Regions from separate parts of the Paenibacillus sp. ov031 genome, predicted to be linked through region 1. Evidence: riboswitches for the same ligand, from Rfam matches in the RefSeq annotation. Region 1 holds a riboswitch; each other region holds the start of a gene.

The links. A riboswitch is a leader RNA that binds a small molecule or an ion and turns the genes downstream of it on or off. The one in region 1 is predicted to bind cyclic di-AMP.
Region 2: another riboswitch for cyclic di-AMP. It lies ahead of BUA17_RS00565 (C40 family peptidase); the one in region 1 lies ahead of BUA17_RS30105 (C40 family peptidase).
Region 3: another riboswitch for cyclic di-AMP. It lies ahead of BUA17_RS29310 (3D domain-containing protein); the one in region 1 lies ahead of BUA17_RS30105 (C40 family peptidase).
Region 4: another riboswitch for cyclic di-AMP. It lies ahead of BUA17_RS16420 (HAD family hydrolase); the one in region 1 lies ahead of BUA17_RS30105 (C40 family peptidase).

What each region holds. Positions count from the first base shown of each region.
Region 1 covers NZ_FRDO01000014.1:27,434-33,217, reverse strand. Annotated here, with positions in the region: gene rbsK (ribokinase) at 1-495, shown strand, start outside; gene BUA17_RS30115 (c-type cytochrome) at 820-1,179, opposite strand; gene BUA17_RS30110 (GNAT family N-acetyltransferase) at 1,333-1,824, opposite strand; gene BUA17_RS30105 (C40 family peptidase) at 2,218-2,688, opposite strand; cyclic di-AMP (ydaO/yuaA leader) riboswitch at 2,692-2,829, opposite strand; gene BUA17_RS30100 (hypothetical protein) at 3,082-3,924, opposite strand; gene BUA17_RS30095 (M1 family metallopeptidase) at 3,935-5,784, opposite strand, start outside.
Region 2 covers NZ_FRDO01000001.1:110,420-116,203, forward strand. Annotated here, with positions in the region: gene BUA17_RS00545 (xanthine phosphoribosyltransferase) at 1-263, shown strand, start outside; gene BUA17_RS00550 (hypothetical protein) at 362-691, shown strand; gene BUA17_RS00555 (hypothetical protein) at 815-1,033, shown strand; gene BUA17_RS00560 (carboxymuconolactone decarboxylase family protein) at 1,151-1,480, shown strand; gene BUA17_RS00565 (C40 family peptidase) at 1,585-2,049, opposite strand; cyclic di-AMP (ydaO/yuaA leader) riboswitch at 2,055-2,186, opposite strand; gene BUA17_RS31495 (hypothetical protein) at 2,600-2,854, shown strand; gene pelA (pectate lyase) at 2,767-3,558, shown strand; tRNA gene BUA17_RS00575 (tRNA-Leu) at 3,676-3,759, shown strand; gene BUA17_RS00580 (X2-like carbohydrate binding domain-containing protein) at 4,126-5,784, shown strand, end outside.
Region 3 covers NZ_FRDO01000012.1:12,548-18,331, reverse strand. Annotated here, with positions in the region: gene rsmA (16S rRNA (adenine(1518)-N(6)/adenine(1519)-N(6))-dimethyltransferase RsmA) at 1-305, opposite strand, end outside; gene rnmV (ribonuclease M5) at 310-855, opposite strand; gene BUA17_RS29310 (3D domain-containing protein) at 1,012-2,196, opposite strand; cyclic di-AMP (ydaO/yuaA leader) riboswitch at 2,470-2,723, opposite strand; gene BUA17_RS29305 (TatD family hydrolase) at 2,965-3,735, opposite strand; gene BUA17_RS29300 (HD domain-containing protein) at 4,064-5,344, opposite strand; gene BUA17_RS29295 (AbrB/MazE/SpoVT family DNA-binding domain-containing protein) at 5,663-5,784, shown strand, end outside.
Region 4 covers NZ_FRDO01000003.1:547,812-553,595, forward strand. Annotated here, with positions in the region: gene BUA17_RS16410 (Nramp family divalent metal transporter) at 90-1,385, shown strand; gene BUA17_RS16415 (HAD family hydrolase) at 1,526-2,218, opposite strand; gene BUA17_RS16420 (HAD family hydrolase) at 2,384-2,782, opposite strand; cyclic di-AMP (ydaO/yuaA leader) riboswitch at 2,900-3,075, opposite strand; gene BUA17_RS16425 (glutathione peroxidase) at 3,443-3,919, shown strand; tRNA gene BUA17_RS16435 (tRNA-Leu) at 4,070-4,152, opposite strand; gene BUA17_RS16440 (urease accessory protein UreF) at 4,574-5,275, shown strand; gene BUA17_RS16445 (hypothetical protein) at 5,553-5,756, shown strand; gene BUA17_RS16450 (nitrogen regulation protein NR(II)) at 5,784-5,784, shown strand, end outside.

The DNA.
Region 1 (5,784 bases):
AGCGCATTGGTGGTGCTCAACCCGGCGCCTGCGGTGCCGGGTCTGCCCCAGGAGCTCCTGCGGTGCGTCGACGTCGTCACGCCGAACCGCAGCGAGCTCGCCGTGCTCACCGGCCGGGATGATCTCCGGCCGGAAGACGTGGATGCGGCGGTCGCAGAGCTCGCCGCATCCCTCGGGGCCGCTGTCGTCACGACGCTCGGCCCCGAGGGGGCTGTGTACGCGGCAGCGCCTAGCGGCCGCGTTCAGGCAGAGCGTGCCGGCGCGTGCCGTGCGCCCGGCTACGCCGTAAGCGCCGTCGACACGACCGGCGCTGGCGATTGCTTCAACGGCGCGCTGGCAGTAGCCCTCGCGCGCGGAGAGACGCTGGACGCGGCGGTAAGCTTCGCCATGGGCGCAGCCGCGTTGTCGGTGACGAAGCTCGGCGCCCAGTCCGGGATGCCGTCCGCACGTGAAGTGCAGGCTTTCCTTGCCGAGCAGAAGGCAAAGACCCAGTAATATATGCATACTTTAGGTGAATCAGAGGCAGGCTGGAAGGATACGCTAATGCATCTATTTAGCCATAGCATGGTGGATGTTTTCATCGGAGCATCCCTGAAATGACCAAGAGGCTCTTACTTCCCAGTACGGGAGAGTAAGAGCCTCTTGTCTGTATGACCATTGATAAAACGAGTAACCCTGTATTACCAATAAGGGTTGACTACGTTGCGCGTCTAGCGCCAGCGTGGTTTAGAGCATGAGTAAAGAGCAGAGGATGATTGAAGCCATCACACTCTCTATACATGCCCCCTGCCACAAACTGATCGCCTTGAACATCTTGGATTACTTCTTCTCCGCCAGCCACATCGCAATATTCGCGATTTCTTCATCCTTCAGCTTGTCTTTGAACGAAGGCATACCGCCGCTTTTACCTTTGACGATGGTCGTATAAATCTTCTCCACATCGTCCTGGCTGCCAATCTTCTGCAGACTAGGGCCCATGCCCCCTTGAAGCTGATCACCGTGGCAGGTAATACAGTTTGCTTTGACCAGTGCCTCAGCCTGTCCTGCATCCATTGTAACTTGCGGCATCGTCGGTTTCGCTTCTTCTGCAACTTCCTCTTTCCCTGGAAGCGTAAACATTAGTACAATAGCTAAAGCGCACGCTGCAAAAAATACCCCGCTCATGATCCATTTGTGCATCCCTTATGTCCCCTCCAGAATGAAAGATCATCTAACTTGAAACTATCCATATCATTATAACGGAACCTGTAGTGACATCATAGCATTTTGTGGTAATTTTTTGAACTAATCACATAACCGGGGACTTTTTGGGGTGATTTCAAGCCCTAGTTATTAGCGTGGACCTTCATAGACCATACAGTAAAAAGGTTTCAAACCACCCGGTGTCTGTCGTTCGTATGTATCCTGCGTAACAAATCCGGCTTTGAGATAGACACGAATAGCCCGGTCATTCCAGGTCAGAACTTCCAGATCAATTTCGTTTGCAGGGTTCCGGCGAATGGCTTCCTGCACAATGGCCGAGACAAAAGCCGTTCCTTGACCATGACCACATCGATCGGGGTGCATGCCAAGTCCGATGCGGGTTACACCTTCAAGCGGGAAGTATTGAGCAAAACCGCAAATCTGCTGATCCTCTCCCAGCACCACCGCATATTGTTCTTTCCGTAGCTGGGGATCGCCGAATTCCACTTCAAGTGCTTTCATCTGCTCCCAGGGCAGCCAGCTATAAATATTATAAGGCGGGTCATACTGCCAATCGCAGATTAGTTCCGCGTGTTCTTCTTGCATGGGCACAACGTGAAACGTCACAGGGGCTTCATCCATACAACTGCACGCTCCTCTCATTGTGAACAAGCTATAATGATTTTGATTTGTCCATATACATATGTCATTCCATATCTAAGCTTGTTTCCACTCTACAAAAGAGGCGTTCATTTGGCAAGTCCTCGTTTTTCAAAAAAAGTGAAACAAAAGTTCCGGTAATTTCGTTTATATTATAGTGGGATGGGTAAAAACATTATAAGAGCACGGACGAAGCAATGAAAAATAACTTTAAAAAAAGTTAAAGTTAGGTTTGGTAGCTATCCCGAACGCATTAAAGGAAACGAAGCACAAAAAAACCGCCGGATACATTCCTGCGGAGAATGTACCAGACGGTTCTATTATGCTTCGTTACAGTAGTGTTATTGTTACAGCATGACGTTGCTCAGCTTGTCCCTAGTCGATGGCCAATGTCTCATATGCGTCCGTGCTCATAATGCGTTTAGCGCCAACATAGCGGTTAGCCCAGTAGCTTTCGCTTAATGCGCTGATTGTAACTCCTTTAGAAGAAGAGGAGTGTGCAAACTTTCCATCCCCTACAAAGATCCCTACGTGCGAGACCCCTTTGCCCGTTGTATTGAAGAATACCAGATCACCTGGTCTCATTTCCATCCGGGATACCGAATCACCCATGTCGAATTGTGAACTCGATTGGCGAGCCAGATCAATGCCCAGCTTGTCGAATACATAACTTGTGAATCCAGAGCAGTCAAAGCCGTTAAGCGTTGTTCCTCCGCTTTTGTATGTAGTCCCCATTGCTGAATCAATAACTTGGTCCATTTTCGAATCTGCGAATGCGCTGCCTGCTCCAAGCGATAATGCGAATGTGAGGCTGAGTACAGCTGCGGTTAATTTCTTCTTAAACAAGAGATATACCCCTTCCAATGCCTGCGAGGTTAGCTTAAGGATTCGGTTGAAGGTCCCCTATGATCCCTCTGTTGCAAGATCAATTCACCCATAACTGGTTCCCCCGCTTCCCAGGTGCTAGGAATTTGGCTATGCTAGTTATGCACCTGCGAAATCAAGAAATGACGATTAAATTTTAAGTAGTTACAAATATGAAGGTAAAGATTACAAAGTTGTTACTAAAAACTCACTGCGATTATTGTAACAGAGGTATATCACTTTGGCAACGTTTAACAACAAAATTAACAAAAAAAACCTCGACCTTTGACGGGGAAAGGTCGAGGTTTGCTTGTTTAACGGCATTTGAAGAATACAACTTTACATAGAGATGGTAACCGTTTTTAACCGTTTAATTTAATCTTTGACCGAGTTGGACTGCCATAGGCGGAAATGGGCACATATTTTCCACAGGCTCAGCAAGCACCGGGCAAGTGGATACGTTTGTTGTAGTATAAGACCAGTTAAGCCGGTTAGTAACCATGAAGCTGAAGTAAAGGCACCAAAGACCAACAGATGAAGGCCGCCCAGCAGGACAGCAATGCCGATTAGAGTGATGACTTGGCGTAGTGCAATCCATATAGCTTGAAACGTACCACGTGCTCCGCCTTCCCCATCGGGAGCTGAGATACCAAACTGCATGTACAGTAGGACATGATGGATAACCCACCCGTATACAATCCAACCAGCAACATAGGGAATACCAGGCAAGAGCAGATGGAGGGAATGAAAACCTTCCATAAAGATGGAATAGAGCCTTGGTGCGAGCCAATAAGCGGGTAGCAGCAGTAATATAGTCCGAATGGTGTGGAGCAACAGCATCGGTTTCCATAAATTTTTGATACCGCGAATGAATGGAATGCGCTCTTCCGAATGGTTATAATGCTGGAGCGAGTAGAGCAGCCCTGCCTGAATGAGTGGGCTAATCATCATCCGTATCAGCAGCATAGCCCCTAAAATCCATAAATAGCGGTGAACCTCCGGATTCGTTGTCAGACCGAGTTGGCTCTCCATTTTAAATAAAATCGTACTGAGTTCCCCTGTATCAGGGTCAGGATAACGCAGGAGCAGCGGAACCACAGCTGACTGCACCATTCGATAAAGAAAGTATCCCCATACTAATTGATAGAGAAATAAGAGTGCCGCAATGAACATATGCTGACGGACGAGAAACCAGCCTTCACGTATTTTCGCTTTCACTGTATCCACCTCACCATGACAGACTTCCGAATATGGCTTCTATAATTTTGGTTGCGCTCATGCTCCAGCGGGATTTAGTTGGCTCATCCAGTCCGGCATTCAGAAAATTGTTCATATGATGGTTCTCCAGCACAATCGTGTACAGCGGATCAGTCATAGCCCAGGAAACAGGGGAAGTATAGGTCAGTTTGTAGGTAATGCGCTCCTCGCTACCATCCCATTCTTTCGTCATGGTTTTCCCATCTTCGAACATAATTCGAACAGGCACCTTCTTATATTCACTGCCTTTTTTCTGCACTGTAATGGACGACTCGTACAACGTTTGACCGCCTTTCAGGATAGGATTGATTGCGATCTTCTCCACTGCAAAGTCAGCCATGCCGTCTCCGTATACATACTGATTAAAATAATCGGTCCAGGATGTACGCGTCACTTGCTCCACGACCTTTTGAAAATCAGACGAAGTAGGGTGTTTGAAGCGGTATTTATTCACATAGGTCGAGAGAATACGCTCCATCGTTTTAGCACCAACCTGTTGTTCTATTCCAAGTAATACAAGCTTGCCTCGTGTGTATACGTTTGCTGCATATTGATTCTGGGAATCAAACTTCCAGGAGTCCTGTGTCAGTGAAGCTGGAGAAGTAATGAGACCAGCTTGTACGGGCAGATTCGGGATAAGTCCGTATTCCTGTTCCATTACTTTGTCTTCTGCATAGGAGGTGAATCCTTCGTCCAGCCAAGCCTCTTCAAATTCATTACTCGCGACCATGCCGTAAAAATACTGATGCCCAATCTCGTGCACAACCGTGCGTTCCAGATCGTAACCAGGAGCAGAATCATCTGCACCGAAGGCGGTGACCAAGGTAGGGTATTCCATTCCCCCTGCGCCATTCCCTGATTTGGGCGGGACAACGATGGACAGTGTGGAATACGGATAAGGGCCAAACCACTTGCTATAATTGGATAGCGCTGCTTTGGCGGCGTAGAAATAACGTTCCTTCAGATCCTCATGAGCAGGGTCGAGATACAGCTTGATTCGAACGCCTGGCACATTGGGAGCAGAGAAGGGTTCTTCTGCATAAACAAAATCAGGAGAGGCTGACCAGGCAAAATCATGCACATCATCGGCATAGAACTGATATACTTTTTCGCCGTTCTTCACAACCGCTTGCTGGGTTGGGAATCCAGTAGCAGCTACTTTGTATGTTTCCGGTACCCGAATACGCACACTATAGATACCGAAATCGGCGTAAAACTCTGAATTACCGTGATACTGATGCAGATTCCAGCCTTCGGTCGTTTGACCTCGTGTGCCTACTGGCTCATATACGCTAAGTTTAGGGAACCACTGACCTGCCATAACGAAATTATCTGCTGTTCCCATGCGGGCAAAAATTTTGGGTAGCTTGACCTCAAATCGGGTGTGAAGCGTGATGCTTTCACCGCCTTTAACGGGTTTGGGCAGCCGTACCTTAATGAGGGTAGTATCTTTCATGTTTCCGTCATCCGGTTGCACATACTGCATCCGATGTAAGAGAGAAAGCCCGTCCTCTGTTTTCATTTCTGTAATATGCATGGAACCGTAACCGTTCGTGGGCATGACATCACCTCGAAGTTTCCCTCCGGATTCTTTCATAAAAGTGGTGTCAGCAGAAGAGAAGGCATTGGGATACATGTGAAAATAAAGCTCGCTGACGGTTTTCTTGCCTGGATGTGTCCAGGTGATCGTCTGAGTCCCTTGCAGTACATTCCCGTCTACCAGCTTCACATCCATGTGATATTCCACTACGCGGTTGCTGAACACTTCAGCAGTAGGTGTCTGTATACTTTCCGGAGATGTTTGGGTTTTGACGGGTGCCG
Region 2 (5,784 bases), on a different contig from region 1:
TTATGGTGTCCCGCGAATATATTCATGAGAATGACCGTATTTTGTTTATTGACGATATCATTGCGAATGGCGATGCCGCTCGTGGTGTCATCAAAATTATCGAACGTTCGGGAGCGGAACTGGTTGGATTCGGTGTCGTGGTCGAAAAATGTTTTCAGGCCGGAGCGCGCACTATTCGTGAGCAGGGCATCCCGGTTGAAGCGTTGGTGCGCATTCGTTCACTGAACGATGGCACCGTGCAATTTGACGATAACGAATTGTGACTTTTTAAAGGAAAAAGTGCCTATTTTTATAACAATGCCTTTGCATGACCGCTGATTTCATTTATAATGGGGTTATGTTAGGGAGAGGAGGCAACACCATGGGTAACCAACCGGCAACAGAACAATTTTTTATTGATAAGCTGGCGGAATCGAAAGTACATTTTGAGCGTGCCCTGGATTGTAAACATACGGAATTCGATGACCTTTATCCCTATATGATTGAACATCCTCAATTTTTCTGGTACAAACGCTACGTTGCCTGGTCAGAATTGCTGACGATTGTAGGCTTGTGCGAAGAGTTGTCCTTCTCTTGGAAAGAACAATTTACACCGCATCAAGTGGAGTACCTTGAAGAACGTGTGATGTCCGCCAAAGTGCTTGATTTTTGGTTTGAGAAGAACGACAGCAAAGAGCACGCGCAGCGGTAACTTTCAGTCGGGACATACTTTCGAATGACATGACAGTCCAATACAGTCACGTGAGACCTAAATGACTTTTCATTTAGGTCTCTTTTTGTAAATAATTTTTTTGGGAAAGTAGGCGCCATAAATATGATCAGTGATGCACAATTGGATGCACTGCGTTTATCGGGTGAAAAAGTAAGGGTAGTACGGGACGAGATTCAGTCCAATGATGTGACAGGTATTGTAGTGGCTTGGGACGGGGAGCAGGTACTCATTCGCCGTCAGAATCGTCGTGTGGTCAAGCTTGATCGGAATTACCGATATCAATTGTTCAGCGAACCACGCGAGAGCCTGCTCGAAGAATAGGACATGCCTATTTAGGTTCATTTACCATGGATGTTTTGGCATAATTACACCTCTCCGGAGAGAAGATAGGTACAGTGAGAGCTTGTAACATATCAGCCGAGAGGATGTGCGGTAACCATGACACTGATGAATGATAAGGTTCATGCCTATAAAGATCAGATTGGTGAATTAAGCGATGTGCTGCCAGCTGTGGTGAAGTCTTATCATGAGTTCACTGGAGAATGCTTTCAGGCAGGGGCGATTGATGCCAAGACCAAACAGCTGATTGCGCTGGGTATTGGACTGTTTGCGAACAATGAGGTATGTACGTTTTACCATGTGGAAGAGGCACGTGCCAAAGGAGCGACCGATCAGGAGATTATGGAGACGGTTGCTGTGGCTGGAGCGGTAGGTGGAGGCCATGCGCTGTCTCAGGGTGCAATGAGAGTACAGAAGGCTTTACATTAAGTATAGAAGTCTACAGCACACCGGATTTGTAAACAAAAGCCCCAAACAAAGAGGAGGTCCCGGATTCACCCGGAGCCTCCTCTTTGCACTATATCAAATCAAACTTATATTTTGCCCAGCATTTTGTTATACATAAATTGTCCTGTTACCCGGCGTGCTGTTACGTAACGATCATTGAAGTAAGGATTGGATAATTGTGTGATGCTGACACCCTTGCTGCTTGAAGCATGAGCGAACTGTCCGCCCCCGATATATACACCTGTATGTGAAATGCCATTGCCCATCGTATTAAAGAATACCATGTCACCAGTACGCAGATTAGCTTTGGATACCGGAGTTCCGGCCTTAGCTTGTTGCTGGGAAGTGCGTGGTAATTCAATGCTATATTTGTTGAAAATATATCTCATAAATCCAGAGCAATCAAATCCGGCCATTGTTGTGCCGCCCCATTTGTAAGGTATGCCTGTCATGTTGTTAACGACGGTGTTGATACTGCTTGCCTCTGTGCTTGCTGCACCGGATGTAAATAGAACTGCTGCTCCAAAAATGGAGATGATAAGCTTTTTCAAAATTTTTGTTCTCCCTTCGATGCCTACGGAGTTAGCTAAGGGTTCGGTAGAAGGTTCCCTATATTTCCTATGTATAAGAATAATTCACCCAAAATGGTTCCCCCGTTTTCAAACATGAAACTCGGCAAATGAATAATTAAGTTTTTGTAACCTTTTGAAACTATATTGCATAAATGCGAAAATGTCAAACCGATTTTGAACACTTCTTATCATCTCAATGTTAACGGAATTATCGCTATTTATGTAGAAATAACTCGAATATTGGGTTTTAATAGATGACAAAAAAGTAACTACTGTTTCAAATGGAGAAAAATTGGATGATTTATTGGCTTTCTCACATTTCGATTAGACGATACCTATAGGTTAAGATAAAGAATTTGTTACATATTGTTGCAATTATTGACAAAATTTATTGTTTTGCATAGAATTCTTTTTGTATAATCCACTTATTGGATGAAAAGAAATAGTTTGAGTTTAAAAACAAATATAAGGAGGGGAGACGCTCAAGGAAAACAGTTTGCAGAAAATGAATTGGGGAGTGTTCTAAACGATGTTGAAGGCACAAGCAAGGTTTGCATCTTTGGTAATGGCATGTACAATGATTTTCTCTGTTGTCGGAATGGTATTTCAGCCTGCTGCTAAGGTATCTGCTGCAGACGCATCTGGAACGACAGCAAGTATCTCAGATATTTTGAAGAATCAACGTCCTGACGGGGGATGGAAGAAGGATTACAAAAAACAAGTGGTGAGTGGGCCAAATCTACAATTGATAATAAAGCTACATACTCAGAAATTAGAAGATTAGCCAAGGAATTTAAAAAGACAAATGATCCGCGATATTCGGCTGCTGCCATCAAAGGAATCAACTTTTTGTTAAATATGCAGTACTCCAATGGAGGATGGCCACAAGTATACCAGAGCTCAGGCTATCACAAACACATTACCTTCAACGACGATGCCATGATTAATGTCATGTACATGCTGGATGAAGTAGGTGCACGTAAAGGTGATTTCTCATTCATCGACAGCTCTCTTGCGGATCGCAGTAAAAAATCAGTTGCCAAAGGTGTAGATGCTATTCTCAATACACAGGTTGTAGCAAATGGTAAACTGACTGCATGGGGACAGCAGCATGATTCCAGCTCCCTAAAACCTGCAGGAGCAAGGATTTATGAAGTGCCTTCTCTAAGTGCTGGAGAGAGCAGTACGATTGTAAAGTTTTTGAAAACAAGACCGTCGAACTCGAAAATTAAGGCTTCCATTCAAGCGGCAGAAGCCTGGTTCAACAACGTGAAAATTACAGGATACAAGTATGTCAGAGAAAACGGAGATAGCAAACTCGTAGCTGATTCAGGTGCATCGCCAATTTGGGCACGTTTTTACGAAATTGGAACGGATAAACCGATCTTCGTAGGACGTGATGGGGTTGTGAAATACAAACTCAGCGATATCGATAAGGAAAGAAGAGGCGGGTATGCCTGGTATGGCAACTGGCCTTCAAAGATATAATTTATAAAAAGCTTTATCATTGAGGCGAAATTATATTTTTTTTGTTGACACTAATTACCTGCACATGATATATTATCTCTTGTCGCCGCGATATAATTTCTCGGAGATAAGACATACGCGGTCGTGGCGGAATTGGCAGACGCGCACGGTTCAGGTCCGTGTGGGCTAACCCCCGTGGAGGTTCGAGTCCTCTCGACCGCATCATATGTAACACGAAAAAGGTTCCGAGAATGGCATTGCTGCCACTCTCGGGACCTTTTTTATTTGTTTACAGATTTTGATCTTTGCTTTTCCTGATTCTTTTCAACCCATTCCCTCGGCTTGAGCAAAGATGAAGCTTCCATTTGTTTATTTATCCATTAATGGAAATATGTTTGTTCTGCGACGGTTTGCCCCTATATTTCAGGTTAATTGTACGTAAAATACCGAATTGTACCTATCTTGGGAATGCCTCATCCACTATTCTCTTCTCGTGTGGAAGCGCTATCAACAGGAATTTGAATGACCAAATTCAGAGGGGGTAGGGATAATTTGAAACGAATCGGAAAAAGGATGGCAATGTGTTTCATGGTATTTATGATTGCGGCGGTGCAGTTCGGGATTATGGGAACGACAGGTAATGTGGCACAAGCAGCAGATAAGAGTCTGGCCCAAAAGCCGTATATGGGTTGGAGCAGTTACAGCATGCAGGTATATGACGGGCCGGGTAACTGGACATCGGCCGAGAGTATAAAGAAGCAATCGGACGCCATGCGTGAGAAGCTTCAAGCCCATGGATATGAATACATTAATATTGATGCTGGCTGGAACGGTGACGAAGATGAATACGGCCGTCCTATTCCGAGTACTGTTCTTTATCCAAATGGATTTCAGGAGGTCATTGATTACGTCCATAATAACGGACAGAAGATCGGAATCTATCTGATTCCGGGATTATCAATCACCGCCTATGATAAAAATCTTGAGGTTTATGGGTCGGGCGGGGCATGTCGTATGCAAGATATTGCAGTAAAACCGCTCGTTGTTATGGATGCTTGGGATTCGTACACGTACAAAATTGATTTTTCGAACCCTTGCTCACAGAAGTACATTGACTCCATCGCGGATCTTCTTGGCGAGTGGGGTATCAACTTTGTCAAATTCGACAGTGTGACGCCAGGATCGGGAATCAATAATCTGAGCCGGGATGCACGTGGTGATGTGGAGGCATGGTCCAAAGCCCTGGACAGAAATAACATCTGGTTTGAGCTTTCCTGGGCGCTTGATCACAATTACGTGGACTTCTGGAAAAAGTATGCAAACGGCTGGAGGATCGACTGGGACGTTGAAGCTTACGACAGCAGTAAGGGATTGACCGAATGGTCGAGTATTTCCCGCTTGTTCCCCATCGCTGCCCTCTGGTGGCGGGATGCAGGTCCCGGAGGCTGGAACGACTTCGATTCACTGAATGTCGGGAATGGCTCGATGGATGGTCTGACCAAGGTTGAGCGGCAAACGGCCACGACCTTCTGGTCTATCTCTTCAGCACCGCTTTATACAGGTGATGATTTAACAAGGCTGGACAGCTATGGATTGGAATTGCTTACGAATGACGAAGTCATTGCCGTCAATCAGGCTGGACGTCCAGGCCATCCGGTTTCCATGGAGACCAAGCAGCAGGTTTGGTATGCCAATAACGGAGATGGTACTTACAGTGTAGCCTTGTTCAATTTGGGCGACCAGAGTGCGGAGGTAAAAGTCAAATGGAGCGATCTTGGCCTCAACGGTCCGGCTTCTGTCCGTGATCTCTGGAGCCATTCCGAGCTGGGGAATTTTAATCATGAATTCAGTGGCGGCGTGCTAGAACCCCATGCTTCCCGGATGCTTAAAGTAACCGCACTGAACGGCACATCAGCCGTCAATGACGATGATACAGGCATGCTCTATAGCGGGGATTGGCAGCGCAACGGGGGCAAGGAGCAGACAGATGGGAGACAGGATCTGAGCATAGCGATTACGGATTCCTCTGGCACTGGTCCAGCGAATAGCAGTCAAGGGGGTGCCTTGGACGCTGAAGCTGACAATGCTGTAAATTCAATCTCTGTGGAAGATGCCACTGTTACCAATGAGGTCTACATTAATGATGATGACAGCAGTATTAAATACACGGGCTCATGGAACTCCAATACCGGCAGAAGTTACGGTGATTACAATGGCGATGTGCATTTTACTGAAAAAGACGGCGAT
Region 3 (5,784 bases), on a different contig from region 1:
CGAACGTTTGGATAAGGCTGCATCACTTCACCCAGAATCGGGATCAATCGCTGATCAATCTCTACAGCCGTTACAGGACCGGCTACCCGAGCCAGACGTTCTGTGAGTGCGCCGATCCCTGGCCCGATCTCAAGTGCGCCCTTGGACTCGTCCAGATCAGCTGCATTTACAATTTTGTTCAGTATATTTTGATCGATCAGAAAGTTCTGACCCAGGCTCTTCTTGAATGAAAATCCGTGTCTTTGAATAATTTCTTTGGTTCGTTTGGGTGTTGCAATTTCTACGGTTTCTTCCATGCCTTTCATACGCTCACAATCCTTCACGTTCAATTTGCGATAATGCTTCGGAGAACTCTTCCCGGGTAATCTGGAATACACTCAACCGCTTGTGGAACTGTTTGCCATTGCAATAACCTATGCCCAGCAGATTGCCCATCTCCATACGACGTGCAGCAGCCTGTGGGTGCACAATCAGTCCCGCCGCAATCAGATCCTCCCAATCGATCAAACTTGGTGCGCCTTCATATGATGTGTGTACACGTGCTAATGCATGACGAATCGCCTCCGGTGAAGCGTTCTCCACTCCGATGTCGCCTTTGCGCGTAGCATCTTCCTCCGGAATGAAAGCATGCTTGCAACCAGGTACTTTATTGGCGATGATTTTACGAATACGTTCACCAGCATGATCCGGGTCTGTCAGTACGATGACACCACGTCTCTCTTGAGCAAGTGCAATCCGCTTTAGAATGCGTTGGTTGATGGCCGACCCACCGGTCTCGATCGTATCTGCCTGAACCGCACGTCGAATGGCTACGGTATCGTCACGGCCTTCTACCACGATCACTTCTTTTATCATGTTCCATTTCTTCCTTTCTAACGCAAAAAGAAGAGGAATATCCCTCTTCTCTGCCAAACGGCGGGGGAGACTGAATTCAGACCCCTCCGCCGCATATTCCGCATGAATCATTCATGCTTATATTTTATAGCATTCCCATTTCAAAGTAAAACGATTTTAGTTCGCTTCCGGCTTCACCGGACCAATCACATATACCGTCTTGCCTTTCTTCCGTCCGAAGTTCAGGGCATGCTTCACACTATCATAATACACATCAATTTTGTTGCCTTTAATGGCACCACCTGTGTCTTCCGCACGACGGAAGCCAAGGCCCTCGATATACACCCACCAGCCAATCGGAATGATTTTGGGATCAACCGCAATGGTACGTCCCTCAGTTACCCGAGTACCTGAAGCTGTTTTTGTGCCGATACCAGGCTCTTCAGAAGAGTATGCCGTCATGGATACATTTTTCAAGACTTTTGAATATTTAAAAGAACTGCCTGAGACGGTAATTACTTTGCTGCCCGAGGCAGCGGTTTTCTTCGAGTTCGTGGTTGTTGCTGTTTTTGTCGTGGAAGTCTGCGCCGATACCGTCTGAATCACTGGCTCTTTCACAACAGGTTTGGCTTTGGTACCAATGGCAATCACTTTATCGACGCGATTCGTTGCGACCGATTTACCCACCATTTTTTTGGAGACCAATTCTCCATCCTGAAACACTTTTTCAATATGCTGTACAAGTGTGCCTTCTTTACCGCTCACAACGACACGATTGTCGCCTTTGTACAAGCTAGGGTCAGCCGTTTTGATCACTTTATAAGCAATCGGATGTTCCACTTCCACCGTACGCTTTGTTACCCGCACTACACGGATTTTCATATCCGCTTCAATAGTGGTTCCAAGCGCCGGATATACTTTGTCTTCACTTGCAATTTGAATACCTGATTTTTTAATCGCATCTTTTACCGATGAATCGGTTGTATACAGAGTCTTGGTGTCCCCGTCTGCCGTAATATTAACTGGAACGGCCCGCTCAATAACGATGCGGTCTCCATCTGTGATCGCCCCATTCAAGGGCATGGATACCTGATCGTGAGGGCTGACTGTGATTGACTGCTCCTCCAGCATTTCCTGAAGCATTCCTGTACGAGTCTCTACCGCTTGAGCTTTGCCATCAATAACCAGTGAAATTTGTTTCCCGGCCTGACCGTAAACGACTAACAAGATCATGATTGTAAGCGCAATTGAGAAAATCGCGATCAATGCCATTTGACGCAAGTTCTCATGCTTCCACCGCAACGCGAAAGACTTACTGGATGATCGTGACTCATGGGTCTCTTCTGGTTGGAATGTGCCCACTTCTCCGTCCTCCTTCATAGCCTCGCCGTCTAAAGTAATGCATGATGTCTTTGACGCGACTATACCAAATTTTCTACAGAACACAGATCGGACCAACATAATCCGGTTCTGCACCATGAATCAATCTTCGCAACATGATGTCATCCTCCTGAATACTTACCGTATGATGACCGTATTTCTTTTATTCAAAAACAAAAAAGCCAAAGAAAGAGTTTAAGAGGAACTCTTTCGTGGCTTCCGAATGATTCTGAATATCGGAAATTCATGCACGAGGTTGCCTCTCTTTTTCCGCTTGCGAGGTTAGCTGTCGGGTTCGGGCGAAAGAGAGCCGCCCTATCTCCGGTCATCCGCTCATGGCGGACGCCCTTGAATTCACCCCGAGACCCAAAGAAGAAATCAAATACGGCTTCGCAGATTCATACGCTGCTTTTGGGTCAGCGCATGTTGCGCATCGGCTGCAATCACTGATGTTTAAGCCCTATTGGTTCCCCCGCTCTCCGTTAACGGAGACTCAGCGAGACTGATTCATGAAAGTAATGTTGTTTCATCGGAAAGTGTCCCTTTGTTCATCCCCCGAACATCTGTCCAATTTTCCGCACAACAATTCACTGAAAAGATGATATCCTGTTTCTATGCATGTTGTAAAGCGTTGTTCAAGTACGTTTTTCTAAATATTTGGTTAAAATATTGTAATATTCTTGATTTATTTGGATCAAAAAGCAAATTAACTCCGCCTAACTCACTTTTTCACCCGTTTTGCTCGATCTTTTAACGAATCCCAAATCGTTCCATGGCATTTTTGGTCGTTATTGCTGCAATTTCCTCTATCGAAATGCCTTTAATTTCCGCAGCTGCTTCTGCAACCAGACGTACATGCGCTGTCTCATTTCGTTTTCCACGATAAGGGTGCGGTGTCAAATAAGGAGCGTCCGTTTCGATGAAAAATCGGTCCATAGGAACCTTCTCAAGTACCTCTTTGGGTTGCTTTGCATTTTTGAACGTGATTGGCCCTCCGAAGGAAAGATGAAAGCCTAAATCCAGACACATTTTCGCCGTTTCCCAGCTGCCAGAGAAGGAATGCATGACACCGCCTACTTCTCCAGCTTTCTCTTCACGCAGAATATTTACAATATCTTCATGCGCATCCCGGTTGTGAATGACAATCGGCATATTCAACTCACGGGCAAGACCAATCTGTTGTCGTAATACGCGATGTTGAACCTCTTTCGGTGAAGTGTCCCAGTAATAGTCTAGACCAATTTCACCGATGGCTACCACTTTTTCATGCTTGCATAAAGATGCAATCCATTCCAGATCACCCTCTTGCATTGTGATTGCATCCACTGGGTGCCAGCCTACGGCAGCATATATAAAATCATAGGTTTCAGCCAGCTTCATCGTGGTTGGAATGGTCTCCCGGTTAAAGCCCACATTAATCATGCGACCAACGCCTGCATCCACAGCACGCTGAATCATTTCCTCGCGGTCCTCGTCGAATTGTGGTGCATCCAGGTGTGTATGTGTGTCGAACAACATCATGCTGTATTTCTCCCTTCATGTCGAATAAACGACTATCTCTTTTTAATCCATCCTGCAGTCTTAACCAGAACATAACTATTACTAAATTGGATCATGTTTTTTTTATATTTCTTTCATTGTTTGTTGAGCACAACATGTAGAACGAACAAGTTCCTTCATATCTATATGTGCTCATTTTTAGGCAATCGGGTTGTATTCTAATTACTTTGATTACAAAATTATGTCGATCTACATGTACTCTCCATTAAAGCAGATTACTGTATCATGAAAAATAGCTCTTTTCGAAAGCTTTTTTACATCATGATTCTTGAACAGCATTACGCATCATTTAATGGGAGAAATAGGGGCGTATATGGGACGGTAATTCATGAACAATCGCATCCACCTTATTTTGCGGATAATACAAATGATGCTTTCCACGATGAAGACCACTAATTGAACGGACAATGTCGGACACCTCTGACAACTCATGTAACTTGTCTTGCCGATCAAGCAGCAGAATCTGCTTGTCCGTGGATTCATCCGGACGAAACACATCATACGGATTATCCGTTGGAAAATCAATTTCAAGATCATACTCGGGATTGAGACCAGCTACAGTGAAGGCTTCCCGAATCTCTTCAATCATGTTTACGTCGATCTGTTCAATCTCTACATACTTATATAATTTGCGATCTATAAATCGTTCGCATAACTCACTTAGAACAGCATCGTCCTCTTTGCGCCACTGCATAAATGCCGTCTGAATCAAAGCTTCGTCCAGTTGTAAATATTCATCCACCGATAGATCTCCAGCGAATAACTGGGGTAGTGGATCAATCATGAAGCGGAATTGAAAACCTTGCTGTATGAGACTTTTTGCCCGCTTAAATATTTGCCGCAATATAATTTCCGAACTTCGGGTAACCGGATGAAAGTAAATTTGCCAGTACATCTGGTACCTGGACATCAAGTAATCCTCCACGGCGTGCATGCCCGACTCCTTGACCACAATTCGTCCGTGATATGGACGCAGCATACGCAAGATACGGTCAAGGTCAATCGTCCCATAGTTTACACCTGTAAAGTAGGCATCCCGAAGCAAGTAATCCATGCGGTCCGCATCGAGCGGACTGGTAACCAAATTAACGACAATAGGTTGCTCATACGTTTTTTGAATAACAGAAGCCACTTTCTCGGGAAAATCAGGAGCATACCGTCTTAAGATCGCCCCTACTTCGGTATCACCTGTAATGATCCGACAAGTCCAATCCTCATGATTCATATCGAAAGCTTCTTCTATAGAGTGAGAGAATGGCCCATGTCCAAGATCATGGAGCAATGCTGCACAAAGGGCTACTGTTTTTTCCTCCTTTGGCCAATCTGAATAGTGACTTCTTTCGAATTGGGAAATAATCTTACGTGTAATTTCGTAGACGCCCAAGGAATGTGAGAAGCGGCTGTGCTCTGCACCATGGAAAGTAAGAAACGAAGTTCCCAATTGACGGATTCGGCGTAAACGTTGAAACTCGGGCGTGTTGATCAACTGCCATATAATCGGATCTTGCACATGGATATAATTATGTACCGGATCTTTAAACACCTTTTCTTCCGTTAAACGCTGTTCCATGTCTATTCACTCCTTTAAATATCGTTTGTATTTGTCGCTTTTCAGTATAATACCACCAAGGATTCGACAGGCTTTGACGAATCTTGTCGAATAAGGTAGTTTTGTCGTTTTCCAAATCGACAAAGATGACATTGATGTTTAAATACGAAAAATGGCTTCCAATCCCTTACCACTCGTAATCTTATCAAAAACAGCCTTTATTTTAAGCTAATTTTAAGGTTGACTGTTTTGGGAATCGTTGGTATGATGAGTATCATAAAACATAAAATAATGTCGAATAATGACAATGATCGTTAGCTGAGAGGAGCACTGATTATAATGATGAAATCAACAGGTATTGTAAGAAAAGTGGATGAACTGGGACGGGTAGTTATTCCAATCGAATTGCGCCGTACGCTCGGTATTGGTGAAAAAGATGCTCTTGAGATCTATGTTGACGG
Region 4 (5,784 bases), on a different contig from region 1:
AGAATATCAATACTTCAAAGTCGGGTGATTATATTATGAGTAAAAAAAATCCGTTCAACACTCCTTCAAATGAGCCATTGGCTGCGGGCATGGCCCCATCTCTCGGGGAAGCCCACAGCTCCATGAAGGTGCCTCAGAACGCTGCTTGGTGGAAAAAGTTCCTTGCTTTTGTTGGACCGGGTTACCTCGTTGCCGTTGGATATATGGATCCCGGGAACTGGGCAACGGATATTGCCGGTGGTTCACAATTCGGTTATACGTTATTGTCCGTTATTCTGATTTCGAACTTAATGGCTGTTGTGTTACAGTCTCTCGCTGGCAAGCTCGGGATTGTCACAGGACGGGATTTGGCGCAAGCCTGCCGCGAACGATTTAGCATGCCTGTTGTAATCGTGTTATGGATTTTGTGTGAGCTTGCGATTGCAGCCACCGACCTTGCCGAGGTTATTGGTTCAGCCATCGCGCTCAAGCTGCTGTTCAACATCCCCATGTTATACGGCGTCATTATTACCGCTGTCGATGTACTGGTCATTCTTTTGCTGCAAAATAAAGGCTTCCGCGCATTGGAATCCCTCGTAATTGTACTAATGGCTACCATCGCCCTCTGCTTCGGGATTGACCTGTTTCTCGCTAAACCGGATATGGGTGGCGTCATGCATGGTTTCGTACCGAATGTTGAGATTTTGCAAAATCCAGCTATGCTCTACATCGCCATCGGGATTATCGGTGCAACCGTGATGCCCCATAATCTGTATCTGCATTCTTCCATTGTGCAGACCCGTCAGATTGAACAGACGCCAAAAGGAAAAAAAGAAGCGATTCTGTATTCCACCATGGATTCAACCATCGCTTTAACGCTAGCTCTGTTCATTAATGCAGCCATCCTGATTGTGTCTGCTGCCGTGTTTCATAGTGCGGGTATGACCCAGGTTGCGGAAATTACAGATGCTTACCATCTGTTGACACCTTTGCTGGGAACCACTATCGCCAGCATCCTGTTCGGTGTAGCCCTGCTGGCTTCAGGCCAAAACTCAACACTCACCGGCACGTTGTCCGGACAGATTGTAATGGAAGGCTTCCTGAACATTCGTATTCCAGCGTGGCTTCGTCGACTGGTTACACGTCTGATCGCTATCATCCCGGCCGTCATCGTAACAGCCATTGCTGGAGAGCACGGAACAGAAGAACTGTTGATTCTTAGCCAGGTTGTGCTGTCTCTGCAGCTACCCTTTGCCGTCATTCCGCTGGTAATGTTTACGAGTGACAAAAAAAGCATGGGGGCTTTTGCCAACAAGCTGTGGCTCAAAATCATCTCCTGGATCATTGCCGGAGTTATCGTTGTCCTGAATGTGTATCTGATTATCCAGACCATTCTGTTGTTCTAGGTTAAACGGAACTACGCGGTATTTTGTCTAAATCAAAAAGGCTGATCAACTCAAGTAACGTACCCCTTGAGACGATCAGCCTTTTATATGTTTGAGCAGCAGCCTAATTATACCGATTAGATCTTAAATACTGCTCTTATTTAGTTGTCTGAATTTTGAGTTACCATTAACAATGGAAGAAGTTCCTCCAGTGATTCAATAGTCCAGTCTGGACGCTCTGCATCCGCAAGCTCCGGCTGGAATCTACCATAACCCTGCAAAATCCGGATCGTGTGCATACCCAGCTTCTTAGCCGGAATAATATCATTATCAATCCTGTCGCCGATCATGACCGCTTCCTCAGGTTTGCATCCCGCCTGTTTCAACGCTACAGCATACAATTCAGGATCAGGCTTGGACACTCCTTCTTCAGCCGAACAGGCCAGCACATCCACATACTTGCGCAAGCCGTAGCTATCCAGCCGATTTTCCGTCCCCGGACTCTGATTGGCAATGATACCAATCTTATAGTGTTGCGACAACGTCTGGAGAACAGCGTCGGCTGACGCAAAGGGGCGCTCAAGCTCTTTGCGGAACTTTAGCTTCTCCTGTATCTGTTCCCGGTGCCCCTCATCGCTGATAAGGGTACGAATAGCCAATTTCATCGGCCATTGCTCGTAATTTCGGTAAGAGGCGGCAAATATATCTCGCACCGTCTGCATCTCCACCTGATAACCGAGCGCACAAGCTTCACGAACGAACTGACCGATAATATCATCTACCGGCTCCCATTCGTCCACGAGCGTATCCCCCACATCAAAGAACAACCATTGTATTCCACGTACATCCGGCACGCCTATTCCTCCTCGTTAGCCACAGGAAATCCATATCCCTATTTCCCAAACCATAAAAAAGAAGACCCACCAACATGCATGAGTCTCCTCAAGTTTCCGTTTATTTATGATTTCAATTATAACAGGCAGCTGACACTGGATCAATCACAGGAATAGTACTAGCCACTAGCCATTCAGTAGAAACCCAACTTCCCCATTCAAGGAATATACAATACGGTCTGCTCCCATTCCCCGATAGATCCCTTTGGGGTGGCTTTGTTCCGTAATGACACACAGGGACTTGGATGTCCAGGAGCGGCAGATCTGCAAATATCGACAGGTCAGGTTTAGGCTATTTTCAAAAATAAAAACATTGCCGACACTACCTTGCGGCAAAAACCATTTCTGAGCAGCAGCTGTGTTCATGCGAATGACATGCTCCACACCGATTCTCCGGAGCCTGCGCTCTTCCCCTGCACTGTTGGTCAGAACGGCAAACGGCATTTTTTTGTACATCAGCAATTTGATAAATTTACGTCCTGCTTCATTTGGAGCAGTCACTAAGATCATCTCTTTATCCATCATTCGTTCCTCCCTTGGCGTGAAAAGACAACAAAAAAGAAGCGTGGGGGACCAAGGCCTCCCGGACGCTTCTTCAATAATCCATAGCAAAAAGACACTATGAACCAGCGTACGGCTTGTTGCCTCTCCCTTTAACGCTTACGAGGTTAGCTGACGGATTCGGGCGCGAGAGTCGCCCTATTTCCGGCTGTCACCGGAAAATTCACCCCATGGATGCCTACTGTCCTAGACAGTTCATCCTGTTGGTTCCCCCGTTTCCCACCCATGAATGAATGGAAACTCAGCGATTAAAACATCGTTCTTTTATAATCATTAATCAGAGCGATATTATCGTTTGTTTCGTTTTTCATGTAAAATTTAATTTAAATTGGAATTACGATATGAATCATACACCCGTGCCATATTGGTGTAAAGTCTGCGCAGATCACCGAATCGACGGATTTTTGCCATTTCACATCAATAATAGCGCTTACAACGTATCCATTCTCTACCCATCTCATCAAAGCTCTCTAATTCTCTCTTTAGCGAAATTCAGGTAGCAAATCAGTCACAGATCATACACGACAGCTTCAAATTAAGTTAAAAAAGCAATATTAATTTTGCATTATTTAATTGTAATCAATATAATAGAAGAAAGAAGAATATGAAATGGAGGCGATTTTCATGTCAGTCTACGACTACAAAGTAAACACCCTTCGCGGTCAGGAAGTTGAAATGTCCAACTATCGTGACAAAGTACTGCTTATCGTGAATACAGCAAGCCAATGCGGCCTCACACCTCAATTCAAAGGTCTGCAAGAGCTTCAGGATAAGTTTAAAGACTCCCCATTCGAAGTTCTTGGTTTTCCAAGCAACCAGTTTGCACAGGAAAAAGGCTCTTCTGATGATATTGCCGAGTTCTGCCAGATGAACTATGGTGTTAGCTTCCCGATGTTTGAGAAGATCGATGTGAATGGTTCAAGCGCTCACCCTCTTTTCCAGCACCTTACCAAAGAAGCGCCAGGCGTACTCGGCTCCAAAGCCATCAAATGGAACTTCACCAAATTCCTTGTGGATCAGAACGGACGTGTTCTGAAACGGTATGCTCCCAAAACAACACCTGATAAAATTGAAGCGGACATCAAAGATTTGCTTAAATAACAAGTAAAGGCCATCCGACCCCAGCAGACAGAATGAGCATGCATTCAGGGGAAACGGGTGACCTTTTTTTGTCTGGCCCATCTGTACTGTAAATAAAACAAAAAAAAGAAGCTTCCCATACGGGAAGCTTCTTCTTTATCGTTCTTATGATGCGGTCGAGAGGACTCGAACCTCCACGGGTATACACCCACTACCCCCTCAAGATAGCGTGTCTGCCATTCCACCACGACCGCATGTCGTAAATAATCGGCAACAAAATTGATTATACCCGGTTCATGTTTAAAAGTAAAGCATTTTTCTAAATATCATTTTAACTGCGCTTTTCCTTCCATAAATCGTATAATCTCGTCATTTTCTCCTACGAAGTGCATATGATTAAATTTAATCCCGTTTGTATACCCGATTAGGCCGATCACTCTACTTTATTTGTATTACCATCCTTCATATCCCTTAGTATAAAGTAACTCATAAAGTTATATAAAATAACACTAAATAGATTTAATATTCAAAAAACAAAGAAACTATTGACAAAAAGCGGATATTTATGTGAATATATATATCATATAATTCGGATTTACAAACATATAGCGAACCAAAAAGGAGTATAAATGTTATTTAACATAACATTTAACGAACCGTAGGAGGCGAAAGATTGTGAACCGTGGGAATAAGCTGCTCGATTATGTCAAACTGCTTGATTCCTCTATCCAGGTCGGAGGGTTCACCCATTCCTTCGGTATGGATGCCCATATCGCTGAAGGTACCATTCGTAGTGTTGAAGATCTCGAATCATTCATGCGCTGTCAATTGCATCCCAGCATCGTGCGTCTGGAAGGTATGGCGATTAAAGGCATATACACCGCCGCAGATCACAAGGACGCATGGCGTACAGCCCTCATCGACAAACTCGTTCATGTCCAGCGCACCCCAGTCAATCTTAGAGAACATGCCTCCATTATGGGCAAACGACTAATTAAGCTAGCTCGCGCACTACACCCCTGGATTGATTTTAGCCATCTCGAACAAACGCTGGCTAAGTATGAATCTGTTGGCTGTCTCCCCACTGTTCACGCCTGGATTAACCACCACCTCGAAATCCCTGTCGAGGAGGCGGTCCTTGGTTATCTGCATTCAGCCATGAGTGCCTGCATAACCGAAGCCTCCAAAGTGATTCCCCTTAACACCGATACAACCCAGGACCTGCTGGTTCGCCTGGCCGCAGACCTGGAGCATGAATGGGATACCGTCAGCGCCTCCGCTGCGGATGGACCGGTACAACCGACCTCATTGTCCATGAAAACGTTGTTTCCAAGCTTTCACATGCTTGGAGCAGGGCTTCACGCATACAGAGCCTAATTCCCATCCCCTTTTTCTTCACACAACCCACCTCCTCACACAGTAAAATATAAAAAAACACGCCGCAACCTCATTGCTGGCGTGTTTTTTATGTCATTTATTTTGTCTATTTAACGCATTTACGCCATTTAACATATTAAAATACACTTATTTCCGTCTTTTTTAATTGTTAGATGACGCAAATGCGTATATAATAAAACATACAGCTCGCATATCTATATATTTTACACCAAGAATAACCAGCTGAACACTACATTCCAACGAGGGGTGAACCCTTTTGAACAAAAAGAAACCTGTGACTCCTTTCGGATGGGCCATTAAACGACGACTAACCGAACTCCAGGTCGACCAAAAGACATTTTGTGAACAGTATGGCATTCCGCCATATCGTCTGTCCAATCTCATTCACGGTACCCGCAAAGCAACCCGGTTCAGGAACCAGGTCGCAGACATCTTGGAAATTCCAGATGATTTAAGATAAGATTTCTGCCAAGGAGGAGCTCATTTCA